3 regions of the Noviherbaspirillum album genome follow, and region 2 is predicted to be linked to each of the others. Evidence: predicted binding sites of a transcription regulator. Region 2 holds the regulator's gene; each other region holds the start of a gene.

Region 1 (4,922 bases), on a different contig from region 2:
TGCCTTGGTGTGCTTGCGCACGTCGTCCAGCGTAAACAGGCCCTTCTCCTTGATGGCCTTGACGATGGCGCCCTTGCACACGCCGTTGCAGCCGCAGACTTCTGCGGTGTCGGGCATGGCCGCGGCCTTGGTGAAACCCTCGTGGCCGACATCGCCGGGGCGGCCGGTGTTGGATTCGCCGAACATCAGCGTATCGCGGATCTCGCCGATGTCGCGGCCTTCGCGCAGCAGGCTGAAATACCAGGAGCCGTCGACGGTATCGCCGTAGAGGCAGGCGCCGACCAGCTTGTCGTTCTTGATCACCAGCTTCTTGTAGACGCCGCCTATCGGGTCCGACAGCACGATTTCCTCGGTGCCTTCTCCGCCCATGAATTCGCCGGCGGAAAACAGGTCGATGCCTGTGACCTTGAGCTTGGTGGAAGTCACCGATCCCTGGTAGCGGCCGATGCCGAAGTTGGCGAGGTGGTTGGCGCAGACCCTGGCCATCTCGAACAGCGGCGCGACCAGACCGTAGGCGGTGCCGCGGTGGTTCACGCATTCGCCGACCGCATAGATGCGCGGATCGTAGGTCTGCATGGTGTCGTTGACCACGATGCCGCGGTTGCAGTAGAGGCCAGCCGATTCCGCCAGCGCGGTGTTCGGCCGGATGCCGACCGCCATCACCACCAGTTGCGCCGGGACTTCGACGCCGTCGGTGAAGCGGATGGCTTTTACGCGGCCGTTCTCGTCGCCGACGATTTCTTTCGTGTTTTTTTCGAGCAGGAAGGTCAGGCCGCGGTCTTCCAGCGACTTCTGCAGCATCTTGCCGGCGACCGGGTCGAGCTGGCGCTCCATCAGCCAGTTCGGCAGGTGCACCACGGTCACGTCCATGCCGCGCAGCTTGAGGCCGTTGGCCGCCTCCAAACCGAGCAGGCCGCCGCCGATGACCACCGCGTGCTTGTGCTGCTGCGCGGCCTCGATCATCGCGTTGGTGTCCTGGATGTCGCGGTAGGAAATCACGCCCTCGAGATCCTTGCCGGGCACCGGAAGGATGAATGGATTGGAGCCGGTGGCGAGCAGCAAGCGGTCGTATTCCGCCACCGTGCCGTCTTCCGCGATCACTTGCCGCCGCACGCGGTCGATCTTGGCGATCTTTTTGCCGAGATGGAGAGTGATGTTGTTCTGCTCATACCAGTCGACATCGTTGAGCATGATGTCCTGGATGGTCTGTTCGCCGGCGAGCACCGGCGACAGCAGGATGCGGTTGTAGTTGGCATAGGACTCGGCACCGAACACGGTGATGTCGTACACATCCGGCGCGATCTTCAGCAGCTCTTCCAGCGTGCGCACGCCCGCCATGCCGTTCCCCACCATGACTAACTTCAGCTTCTTCATCAAAGCTCCCTCTCGTGTGGCCTCGCCATTGAAGCCTGAAGATAAACATGCATGTCTCTAAGCAGGAGGCATGCCAATCGATTGCGTGGGAAAACGCACTGCGGCGGCTCCGGTTTTGCACTGCGCCGGTGCGGCGTGCGGCTTCATGCCTCACAACGCACCTAATCACGGCATGGTTTGCCTCATGACGGGCGCCCGCGCGCGCAAACGCAGTGGCATGCTGCTTGCATAAGTGCATGGCAGTCTCTCAAACCCTGGTGCAAAGGAGCATCGTGAAAACAACGTCGTTTTGGAAGGCGGGACACACGCCTACCCTGCTCGCTTCATTTTTCTATTTCGATCTCAGCTTCATGGTGTGGGTGCTGCTCGGCCCGCTCGCCGTGCAGATTTCGACGGATCTCGCCCTGACGCCCGCCCAGAAAGGCCTGATGGTGGCCACGCCATTGCTGGCCGGCGCGCTGCTGCGCATCGTCATGGGCGTGCTGGTCGATCACCTCAAGCCCAAGAAGGCAGGCGCCATCGGCCAGCTCGTGGTCATCGCCGGCCTGGCATGGGCTTGGCTGGGCAACCTGGCCAGCTACGGACACATGCTGACCCTGGGCGTGCTGCTCGGCGTCGCCGGCGCGGCCTTCGCGGTGGCCCTGCCGCTCGCCTCGCGCTGGTATCCGCCCGAGCACCAGGGCACCGCGCTGGGCATCGCCGGTGCCGGCAATTCCGGCACCGCCTTCGCGGCGCTGTTTGCGCCCTCCCTGGCGATCGCTTTCGGCTGGCAGAACGTATTCGGGCTGTGCCTGATTCCGCTGGGCGTGGCGTTCGCGGTCTACATGACCTTCGCCAAGGACGCGCCGTCCGCGCCGCCGCCCAAGTCGCTGACCGAATACCTGCATGTGCTCAAGGACAAGGACGCATGGTGGTTCATGTTCTTCTACAGCGTCACCTTCGGCGGCTTCTCCGGCCTGGCTTCCTCGCTCACGATCTATTTCAACGGCCAGTACGGCCTGTCGCCGGTCACGGCGGGATACTTCACCGCAGCCTGCGTGTTCGCCGGCTCGCTGGTGCGCCCGCTGGGCGGCATCGTCGCCGACCGCATCGGCGGCATCAAGACGCTGTCTATCATGTATGTGCTGGCCGGCCTGTTCCTGTTCATCGCCAGCCTCGGCATGCAGTCCTACGTTGGCGCGCTGGCCGTGTTCGTGCTGGCCATGCTGGCGCTGGGCACCGGCAACGGCGCGGTATTCCAGCTGGTGCCGCAGCGCTTCCGCAAGGAGATCGGCGTCATGACCGGCCTGGTCGGCATGGCCGGCGGCATCGGCGGCTTCTACCTGGCATCCAGCCTCGGCTATTCGAAGCAGGTCACCGGCAGCTACCAGCTCGGCCTGACGATTTTCGCAGCGCTGGCGGTGACGGCGCTGGTCGGCCTCAGCTTCGTGAAGAACCGCTGGCGCACTACCTGGGGCAGCGCTGCGATGACGACGGCAAAAATCTAGGTCTTCGCGACTCCAGCCACGGCAGTGGCTACAATGACACTGCCGCACCTGCGGCGGATGAAGCATGCAAGGCTTCATCCGCCGCAAGTGCATTTCCGCCACCCGTTTCATTATTCGATCATTCATGCCTCTTGCTGTCCTGACCGGCCACGATTCGCGCACCGGCGTACGCGAACGCAATGAAGACTTTGTCGGCATGGTCACGCCTGCCGAACCCGACTTGTCCACCAAGGGCCTGATGGCCGCCGTCGCCGACGGTGTCTCCGGCAATGACGGCGGACGCGAAGCCTCCGAGTACACGGTGCGCGGCCTGCTGACCGATTACTATGCGACGCCCGATACCTGGCCGGTCACCCAGGCGATGGACAAGGTGATCAAGGCGATCAATGGATGGGTGCAGCACCAGGGATCGATACGGCGTGAACTGGCTGGCATGGCCACCACACTAACTGCGGTGGTACTGCGCGGCACCTATTACTACTTTGCCCATGTCGGCGACACGCGGCTCTACCTGCTGCGCGGCGGCGCGCTGACGCGGCTGACCACCGACCATGTCTGGGACCGCCCGGAAATGCAGCATGTGCTCACCCGCGCCATCGGACTCGATACGCGCATCGCGATCGACCATGGCATGGGCGAGCTGCGCGAGCGCGACGTGTTTCTGCTAGCCTCGGACGGCGTGTGGGGCTGGATGAGCGAATACGACATCACGCATGCGCTGTCCGCCGTAGCCATGGATCGGTCCGATCCCGAGGCGACCGCTGCGGCGCTCGTCGATGCGGCGCTGGCGGCCGATTCGTCCGACAACTGCAGCGCGTTGGTGCTGAAGGTCGTGACGCTGCCTGAAGAGAACCTGCGCGACGCGCTGTCGGGTTCGCGGCAGCTGCCCTTGCCGCCGAAGCTCAAGCCGGGGCAGGCCATTGATGGCTACGAGGTCGAGGACGTGATCCATGCTTCGCAGGCGACCCTGCTCTACCGCGTGCGAGAGCCGAAGTCGCAGCGGCAGCTGGTGCTCAAGACCCTGCACCCGGACCGCGCCAGCGATGCCCATGAACGCTCGGCCTTCGCGCACGAGGAATGGCTGGCCAAGCGCGTCGTCGCGCGCTTCTTCCCGCAGGTCATCGTGCCCGAGCAAAAGAATTACCTGTATTACCTTAGCACCTGGCATGAAGGCGCGACGCTGCAGCAGATGCTCGACGCCGGCACGCACTTCACCGCACCGGAAGTGGTCACACATGGCGAGAAGCTGGTGCGCGCGATCGGCGCGCTGCACCGGCGCAGCATTCTCCATCGCGATATCAAACCGGGCAATGTGCATCTCGGCGCGGATGGCGAATTGCGGGTGCTCGACCTGGGCGTGGCGCTGTCGGGACTGGAAAGGGAGGACGGCATCCATGCGCCGCAGGCCGGCACGCCATCGTTTCTCGCACCAGAGCAATTCGACAATGCGCCGCCGTCGCGGCAGACCGATGTGTATGCGGCTGGCGTCACGCTTTACCAGATGCTCACGCGACACTATCCCTACGGCGAGATTGAGCCCTTCCAGCGCCCGCGCTTCGGCGAGCCGGCGCCGCCGAGTCGCTATCGGCCCGATGTGCCTGCATGGCTTGACAATGTGCTGCTCAAGGCGGTGGCGCGCGATCCGGCGGACCGCTATGAGACTGCAGAGGAATTTCTGATCGCTCTGGAGCGCGGCGCCAGCAATCCGGTACCGGCGCGATCGGTCACGCCGCTTGCGAAGCGCGATCCCGCCGGGCTATGGCGCGCCGTTGCCGTGAGTTCAGTCGTGCTCAATCTGCTGATGCTGTATCTGCTTGTCATGAGGTAATGCGGGCGTGATGCGCTTTCGCCAATGTAGCGACCTACTTTGTTGACAGGTTTGCAATTTCCCACTGAGAATGGCCTCTGTTTTTGACCATGCAAAGAGAGAAGCTGTCATGGGTTCCATATTGATCAATGTTCCTGATATTCCGGACTCCGAACTTGTTTATGACGAAATTGAAACGAAGCGCATCTTGAATTTCTTCTGGCCGTTCATGAAGGAACGCATTGAGGCCATGC
Region 2 (4,922 bases):
CAAGGCGGGCGGGGAGCCGCGCGGGAACTGTGCGATTTCATCCTGCAGGCGCAGGGCAACTATGCGGCGGCCATTGCGCCGTATCTGGCATGAAACGCTCGCCGGGCGGTTTTCGTTTCCGCATGGTGGCGATCATTGCGCCGCTGATTGCGCTCGCCCTCGGCAGCTTCTGGCTGTTCGAAGTCATGCGCCGGGCGGGCGAGGAGGCGATGCCCGCCGCCGAACGCAAGGAACCGGATTTTTACGTGGAAAACTTCAGCTACGTGAAGATAGGCAAGACAGGCAAGGCGCAGTTTCACTTCTCCGGGGCCAAGATGACGCACAATCCGCAGGACGATTCCTACGATATCGCGCTTCCCGTCATCAACAGCGTCGGCAAGGAAAACGGCCGCGGTCCGATGGTGGTTCGCGCCGACCGCGCCACCGTCAACAGCGACAACAGCCAGATCCACATGTACGACAATGTGAGGCTGGACCGCCCCGCCACCGCCGATGCCCAAGCCATGCAGGTGCGTTCCGAATACATGCTGGTGTTGCCGGACGACGATATCGTCAAGACCGACAAGCCGGTGAAAATCGCCGTCGGGCAATCCGTGCTCACCGGCACCGGCATGCTTGCCAACAATGCGACGCGGGAGCTGCAATTGTCGAGCAATGTTCATGGCACGTATCAAGCTCCGCAACGCTGATTCGATATAACTTGATGCTACTGTTCCGAGATCTCCGATGAAACGATTTTTGTGGTTGCTGCTGATGCTGGGTATAACCGCCGCCGGCGGCGTGCACGCGGAGAAGGCGGATTCCGAGAAACCGACGAATGTCGAGGCCGACCAGATGGCCTACGACGACGTCAAGCAGATCAATACCTTTACCGGCAATGTCATCCTGACGCGGGGCACGCTGATCATGAAGGCATACAAACTGACCGTCACGCAGGATCCGGCCGGTTATCAGTATGCAACGCTGCTGGCGCCGCCGGGCGGCCTGGCGACATTCCGCCAGAAGCGCGACGGCGGGCCCGACCAGTGGATGGAAGGCCAGGCCGAGCGCATTGAATACAACGGCAAGACAGAAATCGTGAAGCTGTTTTCGCGGGCGAAGATGCGGCGCCTCGAAGGAACCAAGGTCATGGATGAAGTCGAAGGCGAATTCATTTCCTATGACAGCCGCGCGGAGTTTTTTACCGTCAACAATACGCCGAGCGGCGAGACGAAGCCGGGCGGCGGCCGCATTAAGGCGGTAATACAGCCGCGAACCGAAACAAAGGGCAAATAGCATGGCAAGCACATTGGTCGTTCGCGGCTTGCAGAAAAGCTACGGCACCCGCCAGGTGGTGCATGACGTGTCCCTGCAGGTGGAAAGCGGCGAGGTGGTCGGGCTGCTGGGCCCGAACGGCGCCGGCAAGACAACTTCGTTCTACATGATCGTCGGCCTGGTGCCGTCGGACGCGGGCGAGATCGATCTCGACGGCGTGGCGATTTCGCGCATGCCGATTCACCGGCGCGCGACGCTGGGCCTGTCCTATCTGCCGCAGGAAGCATCGGTGTTCCGCAAGCTGACGGTGGAAGACAATATCCGCGCGGTGCTGGAACTGCAGCGGGTGGACAACAAGCCGCTGAGCAAGGAAGCGATCGACAAGCGGCTCAATACGCTGCTGTCGGAACTGCAGATCGAGCGGCTGCGCGAAAACCAGGCGCTGTCGCTGTCGGGCGGCGAGCGGCGGCGCGTGGAAATTGCGCGCGCGCTGGCGACCAATCCGCGCTTCGTTCTGCTGGATGAGCCGTTTGCCGGTGTCGATCCGATCGCCGTCATTGAAATCCAGCGCATCGTGCGCTTCCTGAAAGAGCGTGGCATCGGCGTATTGATCACCGACCACAATGTGCGGGAAACACTTGGCATTTGCGACCGTGCCTATATCATCAATCAAGGCTCGGTACTGGCAAGCGGCCGCCCGGATGACATCATTGCCAATGAGTCCGTGCGGCGCGTGTATTTGGGCGAACACTTCCGGATGTAGGGAAGAATCAGACAGGTATGAAACAGACTCTCCAACTTCGCGTATCGCAACACCTCGCGCTGACACCGCAGTTGCAGCAGTCGATCCGATTGCTGCAACTGTCGACGCTCGAGCTGCATCAGGAGCTGGAACAGATCCTCTCGGACAATCCCATGCTCGAACGCGTGGATGATCCCCTGGATCACTCCGTGCGGCTGCTCGCCGACGGCGCCATCAGCGCCCCCGGGTCAAGCAGCAGCAATGAGGCGCCGCCGGGCGAGGCATCCTCCTCCACGCGCGACGAACCCGAAGGCGCCTATGAAGGCGGCGCCGACAATGGCGAAGGCGGCGAAGGCGGTTCCGCATCGGACAGCGAATGGAGCTTCGACGATGTCGCGCGCACATCGAAGGCGCCGGAAGACGACGACGCACGGCCGCAGCTGGAAGCGCACGAAACCACGCTGCGCGAGCACCTGCTGGAACAGATGCGCGTCACCGTCAGGGAACCGCGCGACCGCGCGCTGGTGGAACTCCTCATCGATGCCTTGAACGACAACGGTTACCTGGAAGAACCGCTGGAAGAGATCCATGCGCGCCTGCCGGAAGAGCTGGAAATCGAACTTGATGAACTCAACGTGGCGCTCAAGCTGCTGCAGAGTTTCGATCCGGCCGGCGTCGGTGCGCGCAATGCGTCCGAATGCCTCGCGATCCAGATCCGCCGCATGCCGAAGGTGCCGCTGGTCACACGGCGCCGCTCGCTCGAGATCGTCGAACAGTATCTGCAGCTATTTGCGCAGCGCGATTTCAACAAGCTGAAGAAGGCGCTGGACTGCGACGAAGAGGACCTGCGCGAGGCACAGCATGTGATCAAGAGCTGCAATCCGCATCCGGGCGCGCTGTATGCGTCCGATGCGTCGGACTTCGTGGTGCCCGACGTGATCGTCAAGAAGACCAAGAACGGCTGGCAGGTAATGCTCAATCATGAAGTGATGCCACGCCTTCGGGTCAATGCGCTATATGCGAACATCCTCAAGCAGAGCAAAGGTGAGGGATCACTCTCCTCGCAACTGCAGGAGGCGAAGTGGCTGATCAAGAACATGCGCCAGCGCTTCGACACCATCCTGCGCGTGGCACAGGCCATCGTCGACCGCCAGCGCAATTTCTTCTCGCATGGCGCGGTCGCCATGCGCCCCCTTGTCTTGCGCGAAATTGCTGATACACTGGGTTTACACGAGAGCACTATCTCTCGGGTAACAACACAAAAATACATGCTCACCCCGCATGGAATGTTTGAGTTGAAGTATTTCTTCGGCAGCCACGTTGCAACGGAAGCCGGGGGCGAAGCCTCCTCCACTGCGATACGGGCCCTGATCAAACAATTGATAGGAGCAGAAGACCCCAAGAATCCTTTTTCAGATAGCAAAATTGCGGACATGTTGGGGGAACAGGGCATGGTGGTCGCACGGCGCACCGTCGCGAAATACCGGGAAGCCTTGAAAATTCCTCCCGTTAATCTGCGCAAATCTCTATAGTTGTCATCGTAGTACCGATGTTGCTGTGTTCCGGCGTGACCGCCGCGGGCACGTTGCGAACCTCCAGCGACGCCAATCATAGGAGCGCTGTATGAATCTCATAATCAGTGGACATCACCTCGATCTGACCCCTGCCATCCGCGAATACGTGGAGACGAAACTGGACAGGATAATCCGGCATTTCGATCATGTCATTGATATTGCAGTCATCCTCGGGGTTGAAAAGCCCTCTGAAAAAGACAAGCGGCAACGCGCCGAAGTCAACCTGCGCCTAAGGGGAAACGTCATTCATGTCGAGAGTTTTGCACAGGACGTCTATGCGGCGATCGATACGCTGATGGACAAGCTGGATCGCCAGGTGCTGAAGTACAAGACCAAGCTGCAGGACCATCAATGCGAAGCCATCAAGCGCATGCCTGCTGAAGCTCAGGCTGCTGAATAAGGAACCGGGGGGTCCCTTGCCGCACACCGGCAAGCCACTCGATCAAGGGCGCTTCGGCGCCCTTTTTGCTGGCACGGCCGCAAGCGGCGGGAGGCTCATGGCGTCAGGAATGGCGTCAACTGTCAGGCCGGCGACTGCGGACAATCGGCATCGCCGATACAATATCCCTGCCCTTCTCCGGGCTCACTGACGCCCGGGAATTCGACCGTTCATCACCGTTGATCATCCTATCCCATGACAGACTTCGTCCGCACGGCCATTACCAATCACATCGGCATCATTACGCTGGATCGTCCCAAGGCATTGAACTCGCTTTCGCTGGAGATGGTGCGCGCCATCACGCAGGCGCTGCTTGCCTGGCGCGGCGATGCTGCAGTACGCGCGGTGCTGATCCGCAGCAGCAGCGAAAAGGCATTCTGCGCCGGCGGCGATATCCGCTTCTTTCACGAGGCCGGACGCAGCACGCCGCTTGCGGGCAGCGCATTGCTCGAGGATTTCTTCACCGAGGAATACGCGCTCAACCACCTGATCCATACCTATCCCAAGCCCTATATCGCCATCATGGACGGCATCGTGATGGGCGGCGGCATGGGTATTGCCCAGGGCGGTGAAGGCAACCGCATGCGCGTCGTCACCGAACGCACGAAAATGGCCATGCCCGAAGTGAACATCGGGCTTTTCCCCGATGTCGGCGGCAGCTATTTCCTGTCGCGCTGCCCCGGCCAGATCGGCGCCTATCTCGGCGTCACTGGCGAGGTCATCGGCGCGGCCGATGCATTGCATGCGGGACTGGCGGATGTGTACGTACCGTCATCGGAACTGGGTACCCTGGTGGACATGGTGTCGTCGAGTCAGGCAGCGGACCTGCGCCATGCCATCCTGGAGTTCGCTGCCCCATTCCAGGCCCAGGCCGAACCCGCGGCAAGCACGCTCGCCGCACAGCGTGGCAGCA
Region 3 (4,922 bases), on a different contig from region 2:
ATGCAGGTTGGCATGCGGCCGGGCGCCCAGTGCGGCCAGCGCATTCTTCAAGCCCCATTCCGCCAGCGCCACCAGGTCGTCCCTGCGTTCGCGCAGCGGCGGCAGGGTCAGCCGCAGCACCGCCAGCCGGTAGAACAGGTCGGCCCGGAAACGGCCATCCCTGACGCGCTGGTCGAGGTCGCAATGGGTCGCGCTGATGATGCGCACATTCACCGGAACCGGCCGCGTGCCGCCCACCCGCACCACCTCCCGTTCCTCCAGCACGCGCAGCAGGCGGGTCTGCAGGGGCAGCGGCATTTCACCGATCTCGTCGAGGAACAGCGTGCCGCGATTGGCCGCTTCGAACAGGCCGGCATGCCCGCCGCGGCGCGAACCGGTAAATGCGCCTTCCTCGTAGCCGAACAGTTCCGACTCCAGCAGCGATTCGGCCACCGCGCCGCAGTTGATGGCGACGAAGGCTTGGCGCGCGCGCTGGCTTTCGCGGTGTATTGCCTGGGCCGCCAGCTCCTTGCCGGTGCCGGTCTCGCCCTGGATCAGCACGGTCGCCGGCGACTTGGCGAACAGCACGATGGCTTGCCGCACCCGCTGCATCGCGGCCGATTCGCCGCGAAGATCGGCCAGGCCATGCTTGGCGCGCAGCGCATCGGCCAGCGGGTTGGCGCGGGCGCGGCCGGATTCCAGGCGGGTGAAGCGGGCGATTTCCAGCGCATCCTCGAAGGCGCGGCGGATCGATGCCGCGGAATAGACGAACACGCCGGCCAGGCCGGCTTCCTCGGCCAGGTCGGTGATAAGACCGGCGCCGACGATGGCCTTGATGCCGGCGGCCTTCATTTCGTTGATCTGGGCCCGCGCATCTTCCTCGGTCGCATAGGTGCGCTGCAGGATCTTCAGGCCAAAGGTGTCCTGGAATTCGCTCAGTTCCGGCATGGTTTCCTGGTAGCTGATCATGCCGATATCGGCCGTGATCTTGCGGGCGCGGGCCAGCGCCTGCATCACGTCAAAGCCGCTGGCCTTGGCGATGACCACCGGCAGCGACAGGCGGCTCTTCAGGTAGGCGGCGTTGGAGCCGGCGGCGATCACGGCGTCGCAGCGCTCGTTTTCCATGCGCTCGCGGATATGGCGTACCGCATCCTCGAAGCCGAGGTGAATGGGTTCGATGCTGGCCCGTTCGTCGAATTCCAGCGTGATGTCCCGGAACAGATCGGACAGGCGGGAAATGGCGACAGTCCAGATGACCGGCTTGTCGTTCGGATCGGGGAGGGAATGGCTGCGGGTTCGCATGTGTTTCGTTCCGTTTCAGTGTTTCAAGTGTAACGCAGAATGAAACGTTGCAAGTGGCGATGAACGTTTTCACATCCAAGACGAAAGCTTTATAAGCGATTGAAATCTAAATGAAAAATAAACCGGCGCATACTCTGTTCGACTATGGCATGGGCTTTGCAATTCAGCATGCAGTCGCAGTTCCATGAAACATCCAACAGGTGAATCAATCCATGAGTCTCCAATCCGCAGGCGCCGCCTTCCGCAAGGCGGTCAAAGAAGAATCCCCGTTGCAGGTGGTCGGTGCCATCAATGCCAACCATGCCCTGCTGGCCAAGCGCGCCGGCTATCGCGCCATCTACCTGTCCGGCGGCGGCGTGGCCGCCGGTTCGCTCGGCTTGCCCGACCTCGGCATTTCCAACCTCGACGACGTGCTGACCGACGTGCGCCGCATCACCGATGTCTGCGACTTGCCGCTGCTGGTCGACGTCGATACCGGATTCGGCTCTTCCGCCTTCAACGTCGCGCGCACCGTGAAGTCCATGATCAAGTTCGGCGCCGCCGCGATCCATATCGAAGACCAGGTCGGCGCCAAGCGCTGCGGCCATCGCCCGAACAAGGAAATCGTTTCCAAGCAGGAAATGGTGGACCGCATCAAGGCGGCGGTCGATGCCCGCACCGATGAGAACTTCGTGATCATGGCGCGCACCGATGCGCTCGCCGTAGAGGGCCTGGAAGCCGCGCTCGACCGCGCCCAGGCCTGCGTCGAAGCCGGCGCCGACATGATCTTCCCCGAAGCCATCACCAAGCTGGAGATGTACAAGACCTTCGCCGACGCGGTGAAGGTGCCGGTGCTGGCCAACATCACCGAATTCGGCGCGACGCCGCTGTACACGGTGGAGGAACTCAAGAGCGTGGATGTCGGCCTGGTGCTGTATCCGCTGTCGGCCTTCCGCGCGATGAACAAGGCGGCCGAAAACGTGTATGCCGCAATCCGCCGCGACGGCACGCAAAAGAATGTGGTCGACACCATGCAGACCCGCATGGAACTTTACGACCGCATCAACTACCACGACTTCGAACAGAAGCTCGATGCGCTCTTCGCGCAGCAAAAAGCGAAATAATCGCCAGATAACCAAATAATCGAATAAACGTACAACCCATCCCTGGAGACTTTTGTATGAGCGAACAGCAAGCCACCGGCTTCAAGCCGAAGAAATCCGTCGCCCTGTCCGGCGTCACCGCGGGCAACACCGCGCTCTGCACGGTCGGCAAGACCGGCAACGACCTGCATTACCGCGGCTATGACATCCTCGATGTCGCCGATGCCTGCGAATTCGAAGAAATTGCCTATCTGCTGGTACACGGCAAGCTGCCCACCGAGGCGGAATTGAGGGGCTACAAGGCCAAGCTCAAGTCGCTGCGCGGCCTGCCGGCCAATGTGAAGGCAGCGCTCGAAACGCTGCCGGCTTCCTCGCATCCGATGGACGTGATGCGCACCGGCGTTTCGGTGCTGGGATGCGTGCTGCCGGAGAAGGACGACCACAACACGCCCGGCGCGCGCGACATCGCCGACCGCCTGATGGCATCGCTGGGCTCGATGCTGCTGTACTGGTATCACTTCAGCCATAACGGCCGGCGCATCGAGACCGAGACCGACGATGATTCCATCGGCGGCCATTTCCTGCACCTGCTGCACGGCCACAAGCCGAACGAGTCGTGGGAGCGCGCCATGCATACCTCGCTGATCCTGTATGCGGAGCATGAGTTCAATGCATCGACCTTCACCGGGCGCGTCGTCGCCGGCACCGGCTCCGACATGTATTCCGCGATCACCGGCGCCATCGGCGCGCTGCGCGGCCCCAAGCACGGCGGCGCCAATGAAGTCGCGTTCGAGATCCAGAAGCGCTACGACAATCCGGACGAGGCGGAAGCCGACATCCGCCGCCGCGTGGAAAACAAGGAAGTGGTGATCGGCTTCGGCCATCCGGTGTACACCATCTCCGACCCGCGCAACAAGGTGATCAAGGAAGTCGCGCGCAAGCTGTCGAATGAAGCAGGCTCGTCCAAGATGTTCGACATCGCCGAGCGCCTGGAAAGCGTGATGTGGGACATCAAGAAGATGTTCCCCAACCTCGACTGGTTTTCCGCCGTGTCTTACCACATGATGGGCGTGCCGACCGCGATGTTTACGCCGCTGTTCGTCATCGCGCGCACCTCGGGCTGGGCCGCGCATATCATCGAGCAGCGCATCGACAACAAGATCATCCGCCCGAGCGCCAACTATGTCGGCCCGGAAGACCTGAAGTTCGTTCCGATCGGCGAACGCAAGTAAATCCGGTTTCAAGTCAAGGCGGGTGCCAGCAGCGACTTCATTGCTGGCGCCCCATCCAGAACACACTCACTCAGATCAGCCATGAATACCGCCTACCGCAAGCCCCTGCCGGGCACGTCACTGGACTATTTCGATGCGCGCGCCGCGGTCGAGTCCATCCAGCCGGGTGCCTGGGACAAGCTGCCCTATACCTCGCGCGTGCATGCCGAGAACCTGGTGCGCCGCTGCGATCCGACCATCCTGGTCGATTGCCTGAAACAGATCGTCGAGGTCAAGCGCGAGCGCGACTTCCCGTGGTTCCCCGCGCGCGTGGTCTGCCACGACATCCTGGGACAGACCGCGCTGGTCGACCTTGCCGGCCTGCGCGATGCGATCGCCAAGCAGGGCGGCGACCCCGCCAAGGTCAATCCCGTGGTGCCGGTGCAGCTCATCGTCGACCATTCGCTGTCGGTCGAGTGCGGCGGCTTCGACCCGCAGGCCTTCGAGAAGAACCGCGCGATCGAGGATCGCCGCAACGAAGACCGTTTCCATTTCATCGAATGGACCAAGCTGGCGTTCAAGAACGTCGACGTGATCCCCGCCGGCAACGGCATCATGCACCAGATCAATCTGGAGAAGATGTCGCCGGTAGTGCATGCGAAGGATGGCGTGGCATTCCCAGATACCCTGGTCGGCACCGACAGCCACACCCCGCACGTCGATGCGCTGGGCGTGATCGCGGTCGGCGTCGGCGGCCTGGAAGCCGAGAACGTCATGCTCGGCCGCGCCTCCTGGATGCGCCTGCCGGAAATCATCGGCGTGGAGCTGACCGGCAAGCGCCAGCCGGGCATCACCGCCACCGACATCGTGCTGGCGCTCACCGAGTTCCTGCGCAAGTCGAAGGTTGTCGGCGCCTACCTCGAGTTCCACGGCGACGGCGCGAAATCGCTGACGCTGGGCGACCGCGCGACTATCTCCAACATGGCGCCGGAATACGGCGCCACCGCGGCGATGTTCTCGATCGACGAGCAGACCCTCGAATACCTGAAACTCACCGGCCGCCCGGATGAGAATGTGAAGCTGGTTGAAATCTATGCGAAGGAAACCGGGCTCTGGTCCGACACGCTGAAGAATGCGCAGTACGAGCGCTCGCTCACGTTCGACCTGTCGTCCGTCGTGCGCAACATGGCCGGCCCGTCCAATCCGCATGCGCGGGTGGCGACCACCGACCTGGCCGTCAAGGGCATCGCCGGCAAGTGGGAAGAAGTCCCGGGCCAGATGCCGGACGGCGCGGTCATCATCGCCGCCATCACCAGTTGCACCAACACCAGCAATCCGCGCAACGTGA

The links. Region 2 encodes sigma-54, which starts transcription at its own class of promoters, with help from an activator protein. Its sites were predicted from a motif close to TGGCANGNAANCTGCTTT; they were not measured.
Region 1: the regulator sigma-54 is predicted to act here: its motif matches at 1,588-1,605, upstream of RY831_RS13440 (nitrate/nitrite transporter).
Region 3: the regulator sigma-54 is predicted to act here: its motif matches at 1,427-1,444, upstream of prpB (methylisocitrate lyase).

The regions. Positions count from the first base shown of each region.
Region 1 covers NZ_JAWIIV010000010.1:23,136-28,057, forward strand. The annotation lists gene nirB (nitrite reductase large subunit NirB) at 1-1,374, opposite strand, end outside; gene RY831_RS13440 (nitrate/nitrite transporter) at 1,647-2,861, shown strand; gene RY831_RS13445 (bifunctional protein-serine/threonine kinase/phosphatase) at 2,986-4,689, shown strand; gene RY831_RS13450 (hypothetical protein) at 4,799-4,922, shown strand, end outside.
Region 2 covers NZ_JAWIIV010000019.1:72,695-77,616, forward strand. The annotation lists gene RY831_RS20420 (KdsC family phosphatase) at 1-93, shown strand, start outside; gene lptC (LPS export ABC transporter periplasmic protein LptC) at 90-689, shown strand; gene lptA (lipopolysaccharide transport periplasmic protein LptA) at 727-1,275, shown strand; gene lptB (LPS export ABC transporter ATP-binding protein) at 1,277-2,017, shown strand; gene RY831_RS20440 (RNA polymerase factor sigma-54) at 2,035-3,528, shown strand; gene hpf (ribosome hibernation-promoting factor, HPF/YfiA family) at 3,620-3,970, shown strand; gene RY831_RS20450 (enoyl-CoA hydratase/isomerase family protein) at 4,205-4,922, shown strand, end outside.
Region 3 covers NZ_JAWIIV010000007.1:217,343-222,264, forward strand. The annotation lists gene prpR (propionate catabolism operon regulatory protein PrpR) at 1-1,281, opposite strand, end outside; gene prpB (methylisocitrate lyase) at 1,494-2,384, shown strand; gene prpC (bifunctional 2-methylcitrate synthase/citrate synthase) at 2,441-3,595, shown strand; gene acnD (Fe/S-dependent 2-methylisocitrate dehydratase AcnD) at 3,677-4,922, shown strand, end outside.